Regions from separate parts of the Klebsiella sp. RIT-PI-d genome, predicted to be linked through region 3. Evidence: predicted binding sites of a transcription regulator. Region 3 holds the regulator's gene; each other region holds the start of a gene.
The links. Region 3 encodes PurR, which represses purine synthesis genes. Its sites were predicted from a motif close to CANGCAAACGTTTGCNTG; they were not measured.

Region 1 (4,949 bases), 920 kb from region 3:
CGGTGCGCTGCCGGAACAATTGTTGGAGTCCGAGTTATTCGGCCATGCCCGCGGAGCATTTACCGGCGCGGTAAGTAACCGGGAAGGGCTGTTTCAGGCAGCGCAAGGCGGCACGCTGTTTCTCGATGAAATTGGTGATATGCCGATCCCTCTCCAGGTTAAGCTTTTGCGCGTGCTTCAGGAGCGAAAAGTCCGACCGCTCGGCAGTAACCGCGACCTTGATATTGACGTGCGTATCGTCTCCGCTACCCATCGCGATTTACCCAAGGCCATGGCACGCGGTGAGTTTCGTGAAGATCTGTTTTATCGCCTTAACGTGGTTAACCTGAAAATTCCGGCGCTGGCCGACCGTACGGAAGATATCCCGCTGCTGGCCAATCATTTGCTGCGCTTATCTGCCGACCGTCATAAACCGTTTGTACGCGCTTTTTCGACCGATGCCATGAAGCGTCTCATGACTGCCGCATGGCCGGGAAATGTGCGCCAGCTGGTTAACGTCATCGAACAGTGTGTGGCGCTAACGTCGTCCCCGGTAATAAGCGATGCGCTGGTTGAGCAGGCGCTTGAGGGCGAAAATACGGCGCTGCCGACCTTTGCCGATGCGCGTAATCAGTTCGAACTTAATTATCTGCGCAAGCTGCTGCAAATAACCAAAGGCAACGTGACGCATGCGGCACGCATGGCCGGACGTAATCGAACTGAATTTTATAAATTGCTTTCGCGTCATGAACTGGAAGCCAACGACTTTAAAGAGTAATTTGTCGCGCTTTTCAATATTGAGATATGATACGGTGAGCAACCGTTTACGCGAATAAAACAGACAACGTTTCCAGGGAACACCATGAAAAAGATCGATGCGATAATCAAACCTTTTAAACTGGATGATGTGCGTGAAGCGCTGGCCGAAGTCGGAATTACCGGGATGACAGTGACCGAGGTTAAAGGTTTTGGTCGTCAGAAAGGCCACACCGAACTGTACCGTGGCGCTGAATATATGGTGGATTTTCTGCCGAAAGTAAAAATTGAAATTGTCGTTACCGACGACATTGTCGACACCTGCGTAGATACCATCATCCGCACGGCGCAGACCGGCAAAATTGGTGACGGTAAAATCTTCGTCTTTGACGTCGCTCGCGTGGTGCGGATCCGTACCGGTGAAGAAGACGACGCGGCCATCTGATATCATTGAGCAGCGAGTCGGCAAGGCTGTCCGGCGACTCGCGCATCTACAGGCTAACGCATTAAAGAACTTTATGCGGGCCAAAACATTCGTAATGAATACGATCTGTGCTAATTCCTGATTCTACTAACTGCCGCGCCGCAAATTGCATAAAGGCGACCGGACCGCAAAGATAATACTCACTGAGCGGATCGTTCAGAGTCTCTTCACGCTGGCGCAGATCCATCAGACCCTCACTATTAAATCGGGCCGCCTGACGATCGGCTTCGCTCGGCAGACGATACCAGATGTGCGCGGTAAACTTCGGCAAGGCGTTGCCAAGCATCATTACTTCATCGGTAAACGCATGAACATCGCCGTTTTCGGCGGCGTGATACCAGTTGACCGGTGCGGGATGCTTGTTCTGAGCGAGCGTATCAAGCATCGCCAGCATTGGCGTTTGCCCGACCCCGGCCGAGATAAGCGTCACCGGCGTTTGAGGATCGACACGCATAAAAAAATCGCCCGCAGGCGCGGTGAGATAAACCACATCACCCACGATTGCCTCGTTATGCAGCCAGCTGGAAACCTGACCGCCCGCTTCGCGTTTTACTGCAATACGGTAGCGTTTGCCGTCGCCTTTACGCGTCAGTGAATACTGGCGGATTTCCTGAAAGGCAAAATCCTTCGGCTTCAGCCAGACGCCAAGATATTGACCCGGCTGATAATCGGCTACCGGCTCTCCGTCTACGGGTTCAAATTCAAAACTGGTGACCAGGCTGCTGCGCGGCGTTTTATCGACGATGCGAAATGCCCGGGTTCCTTCCCAGCCACCCGTCTTACTGGCATTTTGCTGATAAAGCTGTGCTTCACGATCGATAAATACACCCGCCAGCACACCGTAGGCCTTACCCCATGCGTCAAGTACCTCCTGACCAGGACTAAGCATCTCATCCAGCGTCGCCAGCAGGTGTTTTCCGACGATATCGTACTGCGCAGGCTTTATCTGAAAACTGGTGTGCTTCTGGGCGATTTTTTCGACGGCTGGCAGCAGGGCCGGGAGGTTATCAATATTGCTGGCGTAGGCGGCGATGGCATTGAACAGCGCTTCACGCTGGTCACCATTGCGCTGGTTACTCATATTGAAAATATCTTTAAGTTCCGGATTGTGCTCAAACATGCGGTCATAAAAATGGGCGGTCAGTTTAGGGCCGGTTTTCAGCAGCAGGGGAATGGTGGCTTTCACCGTAGCAATAGTTTGCGTATCAAGCATAGCAGGCTCCTTTTTATAAGATGTATTTTAAATGAATCTTATAAAAATACCCTTATGTTGTAAATGGTTCTTTGCAACTTGAAAAACACGCATTTTTAACCTGAAAAGAATTCCACTGCTTTCGGTAAGCTTTTAATCGCATAAAGCCTGATATGACGGCATGCCAATCGTTTGCGTAAAATCCTTTGTCAAGACCTGTTATCACGATAGCAATCAGTTATACTGTCCGCCGTTGCCAAATTTTAATTGTTAGCTGAGTCAGGAGATGCGGATGTTAAAGCGTGAAATGAACATTGCCGATTATGATGCCGAGCTGTGGCAGGCTATGGAGCAGGAAAAAGTACGTCAGGAAGAACATATCGAACTGATCGCCTCCGAGAACTACACCAGCCCGCGCGTCATGCAGGCGCAGGGTTCTCAGCTGACCAATAAATATGCTGAAGGTTATCCGGGCAAGCGTTATTACGGCGGTTGTGAGTACGTTGATATCGTTGAACAACTGGCGATTGACCGTGCAAAAGAACTGTTTGGTGCCGACTACGCCAACGTGCAGCCGCACTCCGGCTCTCAGGCTAACTTCGCAGTGTACACCGCGCTGCTGCAGCCTGGCGATACCGTTCTCGGGATGAACCTGGCACAGGGCGGCCACCTGACGCACGGCTCTCCGGTTAACTTCTCCGGCAAACTGTACAACATCATCCCTTACGGAATTGATGAGTCCGGTAAAATTGACTACGAAGACATGGCTAAGCAGGCGCAGGCCCATAAACCGAAGATGATCATCGGCGGCTTCTCTGCTTACTCTGGCGTCGTTGACTGGGCAAAAATGCGTGAAATCGCCGACAGCATTGGCGCGTATCTGTTTGTCGATATGGCTCACGTTGCCGGTCTGATTGCGGCAGGCGTCTATCCGAACCCGGTTCCGCATGCACACGTGGTCACCACCACCACCCATAAAACGCTGGCTGGCCCACGTGGCGGTCTGATCCTGGCGAAAGGCGGCGATGAAGAGCTGTATAAGAAGCTGAACTCTGCCGTGTTCCCGAGCGCGCAGGGCGGCCCGCTGATGCACGTTATCGCAGCGAAAGCGGTGGCGCTGAAAGAAGCGATGGAGCCTGAATTCAAGGTCTATCAGCAGCAGGTTGCGAAAAATGCCAAAGCGATGGTCGAGGTGTTCCTGAGTCGCGGTTACAAAGTGGTCTCTGGCGGAACTGAAAACCACCTGTTCCTGCTGGATCTGGTTGATAAAAACCTGACCGGTAAAGAAGCTGACGCCGCCCTGGGCCGCGCCAACATCACCGTCAACAAAAACAGCGTGCCAAACGATCCGAAAAGCCCGTTTGTCACCTCCGGCATTCGTATCGGTTCCCCGGCCGTTACTCGCCGCGGCTTTAAAGAAGCGGAAGTGAAAGAACTGGCAGGCTGGATGTGTGATGTCCTGGACAATATTAATGATGAAGCCCTGATTGAGCGCATCAAAGGTAAAGTACTGGATATCTGCGCCCGTTTCCCGGTTTACGCGTAACGACTTTGCTGTTTAAGGGCCGCCGCGAGCGGCCTTTTTTATTTCAGCTTTTAGTGATGTCAATAATATGTTGCTTAACGTTGCAAGCCGTGACGTTTATCGCCAGACTGTTGCCTCCAATCAGGAGGGGATTATGGCTCTGCACTCTACGCGCTGGCTGGCGCTCAGTTATTTCACCTACTTTTTTAGCTACGGCATTTTTCTGCCTTTCTGGAGCGTCTGGCTCGAAGGCACCGGCTTAACGCCGGAAACCATCGGTTTACTGCTCGGCTCCGGGCTTATCGCACGTTTTCTCGGCAGTCTGATTATCGCTCCGCGCGTCAGCGATCCCTCCCGCCTGATTCTGGCGCTCCGCGTGCTGGCGCTACTTACGCTGGTGTTTGCCTCAGGCTTCTGGTTTGGCACACACGTCGCCTGGCTGATGGTGGTAATGGTCGGTTTCAATCTCTTTTTCTCGCCGCTGGTTCCGCTTACCGATGCGCTGGCGAACACCTGGCAAAAGCAGATCACCATGGATTATGGCCGCGTGCGGCTGTGGGGATCTATCGCCTTTGTGATTGGCTCTGCACTCACCGGCAAACTGGTCAGTCTCTACAACTATCAGGCCATTCTGGCGCTACTGACGCTGGGTGTGGCCTCAATGCTTATCGGCATGTTACTGCGGCCTTCCGTGATGCCAGCAGGTGAAAAACGGCAGCAGGAAGCGGCCGGATGGGGCGCATGGCGAGGCCTGGTTATGCAGCACTGGCGTTTTTTGGCCTGCGTCTCTTTTTTACAGGGCGCGCATGCCGCCTATTATGGCTTCAGTGCGATTTACTGGCAGGGGGCCGGATACTCGGCCTCTGCGGTTGGCTATTTATGGTCGCTGGGCGTGGTCGCGGAAGTCGTCATATTTGCCCTGAGCAAAAAAGTATTTAGCCGGTTTAGCGCGCGCGATCTCCTGCTACTTTCTGCGGTATGTGGGCTACTGCGCTGGGGAATTATGGGCGCCT
Region 2 (4,949 bases), on a different contig from region 3:
GTCCACCACCCGCTCCTTGTCACCTTCACGAACGGAAAGCAGCGCGCGCCCCTGTTTCTTCATGGTCGAGTTGCTGCCCAACTGGGCTTTGGCAAAAGCTTCGGCAAAAGTACGGCCTACGCCCATCACTTCACCGGTAGAGCGCATTTCTGGCCCCAATAGCGGGTCAACGCCGGGGAATTTGTTAAACGGTAAGACCACTTCTTTCACTGAATAATAGGGCGGGATGATTTCTTTGGTTACGCCCTGTTCGGCAAGTGATTTTCCGGCCATCACGCGAGCCGCCACTTTCGCCAGCGGTACGCCGGTAGCTTTAGAGACAAACGGCACGGTACGCGCGGCGCGCGGGTTAACTTCAATCAGGTACACTTCATTGTCTTTCACCGCAAATTGCACATTCATTAAACCGCGCACCTGCAATTCGAAAGCCAGTTTCTGCACCTGCTGACGCATTACGTCCTGAATTTCCTGGCTCAACGTATAGGCAGGCAGCGAACAGGCTGAGTCACCAGAGTGTACACCCGCCTGTTCAATATGCTCCATAATGCCGCCAATCAGCACCATTTCGCCGTCGCAGATGGCATCCACATCGACCTCGACCGCATCGTCAAGGAAGCGATCCAGCAGTACCGGGGCATCATTAGAGACGCTGACCGCGGTCAGGAAGTAGCGACGCAGGTCGGTTTCGTCGTAGACGATTTCCATTGCCCGACCGCCAAGCACATAAGAAGGACGCACCACCAGCGGGTAACCAATTTCTTTCGCTTTCTCTACTGCCATTTCGATAGCGGTCACGGTAGCGTTGGCCGGTTGCTTCAGTTTCAGGCGATCTACGGCCTGCTGGAAACGCTCACGGTCTTCCGCACGGTCAATCGCGTCCGGGCTGGTACCGATAACCGGTACGCCTGCGGCTTCCAGCGCACGCGCCAGTTTCAGCGGCGTCTGACCGCCGTACTGTACGATAACGCCTTTTGGTTTTTCGATGCGTACGATTTCCAGCACGTCTTCCAGCGTTACCGGTTCGAAGTACAAACGATCGGAGGTATCGTAATCGGTAGAAACCGTTTCCGGGTTACAGTTGACCATAATGGTTTCATAACCATCTTCACGTAGCGCCAGCGATGCGTGGACGCAGCAGTAGTCAAATTCAATGCCCTGGCCGATACGGTTTGGACCGCCGCCAAGCACCATAATTTTGTCACGATCGACCGAAGGGTTCGCTTCGCACTCGTCTTCCCAGGTGGAGTACATATACGCCGTATCCGTGGCAAATTCTGCTGCACAGGTATCAACACGCTTATACACCGGGTGTAGGTTGTACTGGTCGCGCAGCTTGCGCACTTCAGACTCGCGCACGCCTGCCAGCTGAGCCAGACGAGCATCAGCAAAGCCTTTACGTTTTAACTGACGCAGGAAATCCGCGTTCAGACCAGTGATGCCGACCTCTGCAACCTTCTCTTCCAGTCGAACCAGTTCTTCGATTTGCACCAGGAACCAGCGGTCGATATTTGTCAGATTGAATACGCCATCGACCGAGAAACCGGCGCGGAAAGCATCAGCGATATACCAGATACGCTCTGCACCTGCATCTTTCAGCTCGCGGCGGATTTTGGTCAGCGCATCGGCATCATCAAGATTGACTTTCGGATCCAGCCCGGTCGCACCTACTTCAAGACCGCGCAGGGCTTTTTGCAGCGATTCCTGCTGCGTACGGCCAATCGCCATCACCTCACCCACCGATTTCATCTGGGTGGTCAGACGGTCGTTGGCGCCGACGAATTTTTCAAAGTTAAAGCGCGGAATTTTTGTCACAACGTAATCGATGGAAGGCTCAAATGAGGCCGGAGTGCGACCGCCGGTAATATCATTCATCAGCTCGTCGAGGGTGTAACCCACCGCCAGCTTGGCGGCAACTTTGGCTATTGGGAAGCCGGTCGCTTTTGATGCCAGCGCTGAAGAACGGGAAACGCGCGGGTTCATTTCGATAACAATCAGGCGACCATCTTTCGGATTTACCGAGAACTGTACGTTAGAGCCGCCGGTTTCAACGCCAATTTCACGCAGCACCGCCATCGAGGCGTTACGCATGATTTGATATTCTTTATCGGTCAGGGTCTGAGCTGGCGCAACCGTAATAGAATCGCCGGTATGGATCCCCATGGCGTCGAAGTTTTCGATGGAGCAAACGATAATACAGTTATCATTTTTATCGCGCACCACTTCCATTTCATACTCTTTCCAGCCAATCAGCGACTCATCAATCAGCAGCTCTTTGGTCGGAGAAAGATCCAGTCCACGCTCGCAAATCTCTTCAAACTCTTCGCGGTTGTACGCAATGCCGCCACCGGTACCGCCCATGGTAAAGGACGGGCGAATAATGCAGGGATAGCCCACATCGGCGGCCACCGCCAGCGCTTCTTCCATAGTGTGAGCAATGCCGGAACGTGCGGTATCAAGGCCGATTTTTTTCATCGCGACGTCGAAACGACGACGATCTTCGGCTTTATCAATGGCGTCGGCAGTGGCACCAATCATGGTGACGCCAAATTCGTCGAGTACGCCCTGACGTTCCAGCTCCAGCGCGCAGTTCAGTGCTGTCTGGCCGCCCATCGTCGGCAGAACGGCATCCGGGCGCTCTTTTTCAATGATCTTACGCACGACTTCCCAGTGGATTGGCTCAATATAGGTTGCATCGGCCATTTCCGGGTCGGTCATGATGGTTGCCGGATTGGAGTTCACCAGAATGACGCGGTAACCCTCTTCGCGCAGCGCTTTACACGCCTGTGCACCGGAGTAGTCAAATTCACACGCCTGACCGATGACAATCGGGCCAGCGCCAAGGATCAGGATGCTTTTAATATCTGTACGTTTTGGCATTTTCTTTTCGGCTCCTGATTATTTGGCGACAGAACGGTATTGCTCAATTAAGGCGATAAAGTGGTCAAACAGCGGTGCGGCATCATGCGGACCTGGGCTGGCTTCCGGGTGCCCCTGGAAGCTGAATGCCGGTTTATCCGTACGGTGAATTCCCTGTAATGTGCCATCAAACAGCGAGGTATGGGTTACGCGCAGGTTGGCAGGCATTGACGCTTCATCGACCGCAAAGCCGTGGTTTTGCGCAGTGATCATCACGGTATTATTGTCTATATCTTTAACCGGATGGTTGCCGCCATGATGACCAAATTTCATTTTCACGGTTTTCGCCCCGCTGGCCAGAGCCAACAGCTGATGCCCCAGGCAGATACCAAAAACAGGAATATCCGTCTCAAGGAAGGTTTTGATCGCACTGATAGCGTAATCGCACGGTGCCGGATCGCCCGGACCGTTAGAGAGGAAAATGCCGTCAGGACCCATTTTCAACACCTCTTCAGCCGGCGTTTGGGCTGGTACAATGGTCAGGCGGCAGCCGCGGTCGACCAGCATACGCAAAATATTGCGCTTGGCACCATAGTCATAAGCCACAACGTGGAAGGACAGTTCCTGTTCTGGTGTAGCCTCTGGCAGTTCACCTGCCAGGGTCCAGCTTCCCTGCGTCCAGCTGTAGGTTTCAGCCGTGGTCACTTCTTTTGCTAAATCCATCCCGTTCAATCCCGGGAACGCTTTCGCCTTCTCCAGCGCCAGTTGCGCATCCAGATTATCACCGGTAATGATACAACCGTTCTGTGCACCTTTTTCACGCAGCAGGCGAGTGAGTTTGCGGGTATCGATATCGGCAATGGCAACGATGTTGTGACGCTTGAGGTAAGAAGAGAGGTCTTCGGTACTGCGGTAGTTGCTGGCAATCAGCGGGAGATCCCGAATAATTAGCCCCTGAGCATGTACCCGGGAAGATTCTTCATCGGCCTGATTGGTGCCGACATTGCCGATATGGGGATAAGTAAGAGTGACGATTTGGCGGGAGTAGGAAGGATCAGTGAGGATTTCTTGATAACCGGTCATTGAAGTATTGAAAACGACTTCCCCAACCGCCGAACCTGTTGCCCCGATGGCCCGACCGTAAAACTGGGTTCCGTCTTCCAGAACCAATAGCGCTGACTTAATCAAAACACCCTCCAGAGAATATTCACTCACTTTATCTGCATATTAATTCATAATTAACGCCTGAATCAATGCAAATTTCGTTTACCGGTGGATTTCTGGCAAACGGCGGCATTCTGAAGATAAGTCAGCATGAAGTCAACTCTAAACGTTATTTAAATGTTATTTTTGCCATGTCCGGCAACAATATCTATTTCCATCCATATAAAGTATGAAATCTTTCATTACGTAAACGCTTGCGCATAAGATAAAACGCGACAACAGTCTGAACAGGTAGCTATGGCGAAGGATAAAGGCTTTTGAAGGTAAGAACCGGAGGGAAAATCGATTTTAATTTATTCTTTTAAGAATTTAAGACAATAAAAGCAATGAAACATGAAAAACCAGGGCGATACCTGTACCGCCCCTTTTACAATCAAACTATTACGATAAAAAAAATTGCATATAAATGGGAGAAAACTCTATAAATTGTTTAACCCCAGAACATCTTTCATATCAAAAAGACCTCTCTCTCTCGATTTTAGCCACAATGCGGATTTAATAGCACCATTCGCGAAAGTCATACGGCTGGAGGCTTTATGCGTAATTTCTATACGCTCGCCAATATCGGCAAACATCGCTGTATGTTCACCAATGATGTCACCTGCCCGCACGGTGGCAAAACCGATGCTTCCCGGTATGCGTTCACCCGTATGCCCTTCTCTGCTATACACCGCACAATCAGCAAGATTTTTATCCAGCGCCTGAGCGATAACTTCCCCCATCGCCAGTGCCGTGCCTGACGGGGCATCCACTTTATGGCGATGATGCGCCTCTGTGATTTCAATATCGGTATAATCGCCCATTACTTTTGCGGCTTTCTCAAGCAGCTTTAGCATAACATTAACCCCGACGCTGAAGTTGGCAGCAAA
Region 3 (4,949 bases):
TAGCGGCTAATGCAGGTCTCATATGCTGGCTGGCGCGGCGAAAAAAGCGACATCATTGAAAAAATAAAAGTAAGCCACAAGCAAAACAGTTTTACTATCAGCACAATAAGCTGGTACGGAGCACGAGGGAGAGAAAATACTCCGCCGGAGCAATCAGTGCAGGACAGCAACCAGAGCACTTGCGACAATCAGACTCAGGACAATGATCGTGGTGACCAGGGAAAACTTAAGATCGGTACTCATCGATTTTTACTCCTTGTTATAACCTTGTGAAATGTGAGCTTGTCCATTTTTACACACCTTGCGGCGAAAATCTTGCAGGATTTAAAGTGAGACACATTTTTCTCTTTCACTTTTCTTCAGAATCGGCCAAAATTCCACGCTTAATTATAAGCGTACCAGTCATTACCCCTCACCTGACGTAATGTGTCATTTCCCGGCGCAAAGCAATGACGACGAAATTGCAACAGGGGTGTGTAAAGGCAAACGTTTACCCTCCTATTTGCAGGCGTTCAGGCCAGGGTCCGGAGTAAGATTTAATGGCAACAATTAAAGATGTCGCGAGACGCGCAAACGTTTCCACTACCACTGTATCTCACGTTATCAACAAGACGCGTTTTGTTGCTGAAGATACGCGTAATGCGGTGTGGGCGGCAATTAAAGAACTTCACTACTCTCCGAGCGCCGTTGCCAGGAGCCTCAAGGTAAATCATACCAAGTCCATTGGCCTTCTGGCGACCAGCAGCGAAGCCGCCTATTTTGCTGAAATTATTGAAGCGGTTGAAAAAAGCTGTTTTCAGAAAGGCTACACACTGATCCTTGGCAATGCCTGGAACGACATAGAAAAGCAAGGCGCCTACCTTTCAATGATGGCGCAGAAGCGTGTCGATGGCCTGCTGGTGATGTGCTCTGAGTATCCTGAGCCGCTATTGAAAATGCTGGAAGAATACCGTCATATACCGATGGTGGTAATGGACTGGGGCGAATCCAAAGCTGATTTTACCGACTCGGTGATCGACAATGCCTTCGAAGGGGGTTACATGGCCGGGCGGTATTTACTTGAGCGTGGACATCGTGACATCGGTATTATTCCGGGCGCGCTCGAGCGCAATACCGGCGCAGGTCGACTGGCCGGTTTTATGAAAGCAATGGAAGAAACTCAGGTTAATGTTCCACCGCAGTGGATCGTGCAGGGTGATTTTGAGCCTGAGTCAGGTTATCAGGCGATGCAAAAAATTCTTAATCAATCCCCTCGCCCGACAGCCGTTTTCTGCGGCGGTGATATCATGGCGATGGGTGCGCTCTGCGCTGCCGATGAAATGGGTTTGCGCGTACCGCAGGATATCTCCCTGATTGGCTATGACAATGTGCGCAACGCCCGTTTCTTTACACCGGCGCTGACAACCATTCATCAGCCTAAAGACTCGCTCGGAGAGGAAGCGTTCAATACCCTGCTGGATCGCATTGTGAATAAGCGCGTCGAATCAAAATCAATTGAGGTTCATCCTCAACTCATTGAACGTCGATCGGTTGCTGACGGTCCCTATCTTGACTATCGCCGCTAAGTTAACAAGCGGGGTCCGTTTCCTGCGGGTCCCGCAGCCACTCTTTATTCAGTGTTTCACTGTCGCCCAGATACGCCAGCAGCCATTCCAGCGCGGGTGAAATATCACTCTGCTGCCAGGTTAAACAACATGCCGCATCAGGAAAAGGATTTTCCAGATCCAGCTCCACCCACTCCCCGGAATCCAGCCACGGGCGGGCAGAATGTGAGGGGATCATTGCCGCGCAGAGCCCTGCCGAGATGCAGGTAGCCGAAGACTCCCAGTCAGGCACGACCACCCTTTTTTGATTGTCCAGCAGCCACGTCGTACGTTTAGGCAGCGATCGCGAGGTGTCTTCGCGTACCAGCGACGGCCAGTTGCGCAATTCATCATCGCTTAAAGGCCCGATATTAAGCGCCAGAGGATGGTGGCGCGCCACAACGCAGCTCCAGCTCAGCATGCCCATATCGCGAAAGGCATAGCGTCCTCCGACCGGAATAGCCTGCGTTGCGCCAATCGCCAGTTCAACGCGGCCGTCCGCCAGCGCATCCCAGACACCGTTAAAAACTTCCTGAAAAACGATCAGTTCGACATCCGGGAAATGGCGATAGAAATCGACAATCATCTGGCGAGTGCGTTCAGGTCTGACAATGTTATCGACGGCGATAGGCAGTTGACTGCGCCAGCCGTTGGCAATTTGCTGACACTGCTGGCGGGTGATCAGCATTTTTTTGATAACAGAACGCCCTTCTTTCAAAAACCAGCTTCCTGCCGGCGTTAATTCTACGTCCCGGTGCCGACGTTCAAACAGCGGGACAGCCAGCCACTCTTCCATCTGGCGGACTGTATAGCTGACAGCAGAAGGCACGCGGTGCAACTCCTGTGCCGCCGCGCTAAAGCTACCGTTGCGCGCTACCGCATCTATGACTTCAAGAGAATATTCTGACCACATTTTTTGCCTTCAATTTTTTTGATGTCAATTCGCAAATATTAGCGTTTCACAACCTGGAATGCACTGCCTACACTCATGTTCCTGTCATCTGCAATTATAAAGAGAAGTGTTATGCAACCTGGAAAAGGGTTTTTGGTGTGGCTTGGCGGACTCAGCGTGCTGGGTTTTTTAGCCACCGATATGTATTTACCCGCCTTTGCGGCAATTCAGCAGGATCTTAATACGCCTGCCGCAGCGGTGAGCGCCAGTTTAAGTGTATTCCTCGCGGGGTTTGCCCTTGGCCAGTTAATTTGGGGCCCGCTCTCTGACCGTTTCGGTCGTCGCCCGGTGTTATTAACCGGACTGGCAATTTTCGCCATCGGCTGTCTGGGGATGCTCTGGGTTAAAGATGCCACAACGCTACTGGTGCTGCGTTTCGTCCAGGCCGCTGGCGTTTGCGCGGCTGCCGTCACCTGGCAGGCCATGGTTACCGATTACTATCCGGCGCAGCGTGTAAACCGTATTTTTGCCACTATCATGCCGCTGGTTGGTCTTTCGCCCGCGCTCGCGCCGCTTCTTGGCAGCTGGATACTCACTCATTTTGACTGGCAGGCTATATTCGCCACGCTGTTTGCTATCACTCTGATCCTGATGCTTCCTGCCCTGCGCCTGAAGAAGGTTACGCAAAAAAATGCCACTGACGGTAAAGCCCTGACGTTTAGTATGCTGCTGCGTTCACGCTCATATCTCGGAAACGTGCTGATTTACGCTGCCTGCTCAGCCAGTTTTTTCGCCTGGCTCACCGGCTCACCGTTTATTCTTCATGATATGGGGTATGGACCCGGCGCAATTGGTCTGAGCTATGTACCGCAAACCATTGCATTTTTAGTTGGCGGCTACGGTTGCCGGGCAGCACTGCAAAAATGGCAGGGAGAGCAGCTACTTCCCTGGCTGCTGAGTCTCTACGCATTAAGCGTGATTGGCACCTGGTGTACCGGGTTATTCAGCCCTGATTCGCTGACAGCGCTTCTGATCCCGTTTTGTATTATGGCGATCGCAAACGGCGGTATTTATCCCATCGTTGTTGCGCAGGCGCTACGTCCCTTTCCCCAGGCAACGGGACGCGCGGCAGCGTTGCAGAATACGTTGCAGCTTGGACTGTGTTTTCTTGCAAGCCTGGTCGTCTCCTGGCTGGTGGCAACGCCGCTGTTAACCACCACCAGCGTTATGCTGATGACCGCAGTTCTGGCGGGTATTGGCTACTGGATGCAGCAAATGGAAAGTCACAAAATCAGGGTTCCCGCAAAGCGTTGACAGCTGGAGTGTGTCAAAGAAGTAATTAATTAGCGCGCTAACATTTTTGTGTTGAATCAGAGTGTTTAGCGTCCTATACTTTCTTGCATTGCATATTATTACGATAAAAGCAGTATTATTTAGCGGGTGATGGAGTTCACCCGTTTACACCACGGATGGCATTTCGGTAAGGGTTCCCTTCCTTCCTCTGTTTCTACATCGGACAGTAAACTTACAGTGCCACTGTAAGTTTTTTCATAAGCCAAATTGTATCTACGCTTTTATGGATCTGAATCATATACGCGTGATGGAGAAGCTATGAGTTCATCGTGTATCGAAGACGTCAGCATACCGGAAGACGACTGGTATCGTATTGCGAACGAGTTATTAAGCCGCGCAGATATCACCATTAATGGTGCAGCTCCTTATGATTTACAGGTTAAAAACCCGCATTTCTTTAAGCGTGTGCTCCAGGAAGGCTCGCTCGGGTTGGGTGAAAGTTATATGGATGGCTGGTGGGAATGCGACCAGCTGGACAGCTTTTTCACTAAGATCCTCCGCGCCGGTCTGGACACCCAGTTACCGCACCATCTGAAAGACACGCTTCGCGTGGCTACAACTCGTCTGATTAATTTACAAAGTAAAAAACGTGCCTGGATCGTGGGTAAGGAACATTACGATTTGGGCAACGATCTGTTTACCCGAATGCTCGATCCCTACATGCAGTATTCCTGTGCATACTGGAAAGAGGCCGATAATCTGGTCGATGCGCAGCAGGCTAAACTGGCATTGATTTGCGAAAAACTACAGCTCAAACCCGGGATGCGAGTGCTGGATATTGGCTGCGGCTGGGGCGGCCTTGCCTCATGGATGGCCAAAAATTACCACGTCAGCGTGACCGGCGTAACCATTTCTGCCGAACAGCAGAAGCTGGCTCAGGACCGGTGTTCAGGCCTCGATGTTAATTTCCTGCTTCAGGATTATCGCGACTTGCAGGATCAGTTTGACCGTATCGTGTCAGTAGGCATGTTTGAACATGTCGGTCCTAAAAACTACAAAACGTATTTTGAGGTGGTGGATCGCAATCTCAAGCCGGACGGGCTTTTCCTTTTGCATACCATCGGTGCGAAAAAAACGGACACCAGTGTTGATCCATGGATCGATAAATATATTTTTCCCAA
Region 4 (4,949 bases), on a different contig from region 3:
GAGAGTGGCTGAATTGCGCATCTATTTCTCCCGAACAGCTCGCAGCCCACCCTCTGCTCATTTATAACGAAGATTTTGCGCTTAGCCGTCAGCTTATGCAGCTTTTTCACCAGCATGATGTTAAACCGAAAATCGCCGTGCGCAGCGGGCAGTGGGATTTTCTGGCGGCAATGGTACAGGCAGGTATAGGGCTGGCAATTTTGCCCGAACCCATTTGCGAAAGGCTAAATAAAGAGACGCTACGCTGGCTTCCGCTTCAAAGCGATCTGCACTGGCAGTTAGGGATGATCTGGCGGGAGGGGGTGTATTTATCTCACAGCGCGCGAGCATGGCTAACCTGCTGCGAAGGATTCTGGCTCTCGCAGAAAGCGTAAGCGCGTAAAAAATCGCCGGGCAGTGCCCGGCGAGATAAGGCGTGATTATTTTTCAACCAGTAACGCTTCCATCAGATCCAGATCGTGGAGTAATTTTTGCAGCGTTTCGTTACTGATTTGCCGGGTCGCGCGCAGATGGTAAAGCTCAGCCCGTTCGGAGCGCAGTGCGGCCAGACGGAAGCGACGCTCCAGATTCTCCTCCTGGAAAGAGTGCTCGACGTCGTTACGGCCATCAGCACGGCGGCGCAAATTACCAATGACCCGCGAACTCACCTCGCGCAGCAGCTGGTCATCAATATTCTCTTCCATATTGGCAGCCAGGCGCTCTTCCATCTTCTCAATCGCCACAATGGCGACATCTGCCGTCGCTGCACGCGCCAGCCGCTCCTCTTTTTGTTGCATAGCGTGATCGCGCACTTCAACTTGCTGAAGCAGCATAGGCAGCGTAATTACGCCGACAAACAAGGAGAAGAGGATCACGCCTGCGGCAAGAAAGACCAGCTCATAACGCGCCGGGAAGCCGTTACCATCCGGCAGAAGCAGCGGGATGGAGAGTACACCGGCGAGGGTAATAGCCCCGCGAACCCCAGCAACCGATGCGATTAACAGCTCACGCGTGGACCATGAGCCAAACTCCATCGGCTTTTTCTTCAGGAAACGGCGACTGAACTTCTGCATCGTCCACAGCCAGCCGAAACGCACCAGCATTAACGCCGCGTAGATCAGCACGATATCGGTAAACAACATCCAGGTTTCGACGTTCGGATCAATTTCAGCGGCGGCCAGCGACGATTCGAGAATACCCGGTAGTTGCAGGCCCAGCAGCAGGAATACCATGCCGTTAAACACAAACTCGAGCATGGCCCAGGTGCTGTTAGCACGCAGACGCATCGCCAGCGGCGCGGAACGCATAACGCCAGAGCGGGTAATCGTCATCCCGGCGGCAACGGCGGCCAGAATTCCCGACACCCCAACGTGTTCAGCAATCAGATAAGAGGCGAACGGCAGCAGAAACAGCAGGACAATTTGCGTTGCCGGTTCATCCCCACCCCAGCGGCTGAGAAAACGCAGCGAACGTCCGTACAGCCAGCTGACAATAAAGCCCGCCAGCAGACCGCCAATTGCCACCTTCAGGAACTCTACAGATGCACCGCCCACGGTGAAGACCATAGTGCCCATGGCGACGGCGACGGCAAACTTCAACGAGACCAGGCCGGTGGCATCGTTCATCAGCGCTTCGCCCTGTAAAATGCCCATGATTTTTTTCGGGATGCGTCCTTCACCGACAATTCCGGAAAGCGCAACCGCATCGGTGGGAGACAATACCGCTGCCAGCGCAAAGGCCGGTACCAGCGGAATGCCGGGTACCATCCAGTAAATAAGAAAGCCAATTCCGGCAACGGTTACCAGTACCAGCGCCAGTGCCAGGCCAAAAATCTCCCGGCCATGCTCAAGAAATTCGCGGGTCGGCGTTTTCCAGCCGTCAGCAAACAGAAGCGGCGGAATAAATAAGACGAGGAAAAGCTCCGGGTCAAATTCAACGTGCAGGCCAATACTCGGCCAGGCCAGCAGTGCACCAATGGCGATCTGCATTAACGGAAGTGGAATTTGAAAAGGAAGAACGCGAGTCACCACTCCGGAGAGTGAGACGACAAGAGTCATTATCAGAATTGTGAAGAAAATTTCCATGCTGTCCCTGTTTGCTTTGTGTGGAATCAAGCGCACTGCGCACTTTCCATAGTAGAACATTGTGGTCAACGGAAGGGAAACAGGATGTGCCTTAAAAAAAGAAAAACGGGCGGCCTGCGCCACCCGGTAGAGATGAACAGTGCGGTTAGCTTAAATTGCCCAGCCACCTGCATAAAAAGCAACCAGCGCCGCCGCAATAATGACTGTGCCTGCGTTTAGCTTACGCCACTCGCCTGACACAACACGGCCCACAACCAGCGCTGCGAAGCCAATCATAATACCGGTCACGATATTACAGGTCAGAACGATAAAGACTGCCGTGATTAAACCGCACATGGCATCAACAAAATCGTCAAAGTTGATGCGCGCGACGTTGCTTAACATCAGCAGGCCGACATACATCAGCGCAGGTGCGGTCGCGTAGGCAGGAACCAGGTAAGAGAGCGGCGAGAGAAACAGGATCAGCAGGAACAGTACGCCGACCACAATGGCTGTCAGACCGGTTTTACCGCCCGCAGCCGTACCGGCCGCAGACTCGATATATACCGCAGCCGGCGCCGCACCGACCAGCCCGGAAAAGACGCTGCTCAGGGAATCGGTGGTCAGCGCTTTGCCGCCGTTAATGATCTGACCGTCTTTATCCAGCAGGTTTGCCTGTCCGGCTACTGCGCGAATAGTACCGGTCGCATCAAAGACCGCGGTCATCACCAGCGCCAGCACGCTTGGCAGTACCACCGGATTCAGCGCGCCCATAATATCCAGACTGCCGATCAGCGAATCGCCATTGGCATCGCTCAACGACGGCATCGCAAACACACCCGAGAAATGAACGCTCGGATCAAACAGCAGGCCAACTACGGAAATACCGATGATAGTCAGCAGAATACCGCCCGGCACTTTCAGCTTTTCGAGACCAATGATCATCGCCAGGCCAATCAGCGACATGATGACCGGAAAACTGTCGAAGTTACCCAGCGCAACCGGCAGGCCGTCGATCGGGTTTTTAATGACCAGACCTACGCCGTTGGCCGCAATAAGCAGGAGAAACAGGCCGATCCCGATCCCGGTACCGTGCGCGATGCCCTGCGGCAGATTGCGCAGGATCCAGCTACGAATACCGGTCGCAGAAATAATCGTAAACAGTATCCCCATCAGGAATACTGCGCCCAGCGCAACCGGAATACTGATTTGTTGGCCTAACACCAGACTGAACGCGGTGAACGCGGTCAGCGAGATCGCACAGCCAATCGCCAGCGGCAGATTTGCCCACAGGCCCATGACGATAGAACCTACGCCGGCGACCAGGCAGGTCGCTACAAAAACGGCGGCAGGCGGAAAACCTGCTTTACCGAGCATACCTGGTACAACAATGACGGAATACACCATCGCCAGGAAAGTCGTTAGGCCCGCAACGATCTCCTGACGAACAGAGCTTCCGCGAGCCGAAATTTTAAACCAGGCGTCAAGTGAACCGCCGGTACGCGCTGAAGGCGTAGACATAGAAAACATCCCCTGAGAATTTTTATCTTTCGTTGGTCAACGTGGTGGACAATCCACTGCCAGTTAAACGTCATCTCCCTGTGCTGCGTTACGGTAAAGAGGCACCGTAAAAAGCAAACGTTTAACTCCGCGCAGACAAAACGGCTTAACAATGTTATTTGGTGGGCAAGTGAAGGCGGCAAAATTGGTCGTCATCAGCGCACAAAATAAAAGGCAAACGATTATCCTGCCTTTAACCCGCCTTTATCAACTGAACTTTGCAGCATTTTGCTAAGAATCGCGCAGAGTGGTTAAGAAACAACCACCCCATGCGCAAACGTTATCGTTTATATTGCATCCGGCAACGCGTTTGTTGCGATTTATAAGTAGATGGGAAAGAGATAAGCAGTCTACATTTTAACGATCGCCTGGCAGAGAGAACGGCCCGCCTTTTTCAATGGCACGTTTCCAGGCCGGACGCATTTCAACACGCTTTTTCCAGGCTTGCAGATTCGGCAAGTTATCAATACCGCCGCGTGAAAGCAGAGCAAAAATCGGGAAACTCATCTGCACGTCCGCCATACTCAGCGTATCGCCCGCAAACCACGGTTTATGCGCAAGTTCAGACTCAATAAAACGTGCATGGGTTTCAATTTGCCGATTCAGAAACGCTTTCTGTACGCCCTGCCCTAATGCCTTGCCCACCGTGCGCAATCCAAACGGCACCGGCGGTTTACCGAGCTGGGTAAACACCAGTTTCATTAATAACAGCGGCATGAGCGATCCTTCCGCATAATGAAGCCAGAAGCGGTACTGTAATTTCTGCTCTTTATCCTGCGGTTGTAGCTGGTGCGTCGGATCGTAATACTCTTCGAGATACTCCAGAATCGCGCCCGATTCGGCAATAATGAGTCCGTCATCATCCAGTACCGGGGATTTTCCGAGCGGGTGAACCTTCTTGAGTGCTGCCGGAGCCAGCATGGTTTTCTCGCGCTGGTAGCGCACTAACTCATAGGGCTGTTCTAATTCTTCGAGTGCCCAGAGTACACGCTGCGAGCGTGATTGATTAAGATGATGCACCTTCAGCATGGTTTTCTCCTGTCGTTAAGATATTAACTATAGGAGAGGTTTAACCTTTAATCTTCTTCCAGCAGGCGCGCACCTGTCCCCTCTTCTCCCAGCTTGTCGCCAGGGTTGCGCAACGGGCAATCCCGGCGGGAAAGGCAGCCGCAGCCGATGCAGCCATCAAGCTGATCGCGTAGTGCTTCCAGCGTATGAATGCGCCGATCCAGCTCGTCACGCCACTGCGAAGAGAGATGTGCCCACTCTCTGGCACTCAGATTATGGCCTTCAGGCAGTACGCCAAAAGACTCGCCAATGGTGGCCAGTGGAATACCGATGCGCTGG

Region 1: the regulator PurR is predicted to act here: its motif matches at 2,593-2,610, upstream of glyA (serine hydroxymethyltransferase).
Region 2: the regulator PurR is predicted to act here: its motif matches at 4,137-4,154, upstream of carA (glutamine-hydrolyzing carbamoyl-phosphate synthase small subunit).
Region 4: the regulator PurR is predicted to act here: its motif matches at 3,674-3,691, upstream of AC791_RS00155 (NCS2 family permease).

The regions. Positions count from the first base shown of each region.
Region 1 is NZ_LGIT01000009.1:2,222,551-2,227,499, reverse strand. It holds gene glrR (two-component system response regulator GlrR) at 1-757, shown strand, start outside; gene glnB (nitrogen regulatory protein P-II) at 842-1,180, shown strand; gene hmpA (NO-inducible flavohemoprotein) at 1,242-2,432, opposite strand; gene glyA (serine hydroxymethyltransferase) at 2,704-3,957, shown strand; gene AC791_RS16695 (3-phenylpropionate MFS transporter) at 4,091-4,949, shown strand, end outside.
Region 2 is NZ_LGIT01000017.1:166,419-171,367, reverse strand. It holds gene carB (carbamoyl-phosphate synthase large subunit) at 1-2,877, opposite strand, end outside; gene carA (glutamine-hydrolyzing carbamoyl-phosphate synthase small subunit) at 2,896-4,044, opposite strand; gene dapB (4-hydroxy-tetrahydrodipicolinate reductase) at 4,500-4,949, opposite strand, start outside.
Region 3 is NZ_LGIT01000009.1:1,304,542-1,309,490, forward strand. It holds gene AC791_RS20380 (YnhF family membrane protein) at 154-243, opposite strand; gene purR (HTH-type transcriptional repressor PurR) at 540-1,565, shown strand; gene punR (DNA-binding transcriptional activator PunR) at 1,567-2,496, opposite strand; gene punC (purine nucleoside transporter PunC) at 2,608-3,789, shown strand; gene cfa (cyclopropane fatty acyl phospholipid synthase) at 4,087-4,949, shown strand, end outside.
Region 4 is NZ_LGIT01000001.1:37,116-42,064, forward strand. It holds gene AC791_RS00145 (LysR family transcriptional regulator) at 1-374, shown strand, start outside; gene AC791_RS00150 (Na+/H+ antiporter) at 420-2,063, opposite strand; gene AC791_RS00155 (NCS2 family permease) at 2,214-3,563, opposite strand; gene AC791_RS00160 (glutathione S-transferase family protein) at 3,960-4,631, opposite strand; gene soxR (redox-sensitive transcriptional activator SoxR) at 4,679-4,949, opposite strand, start outside.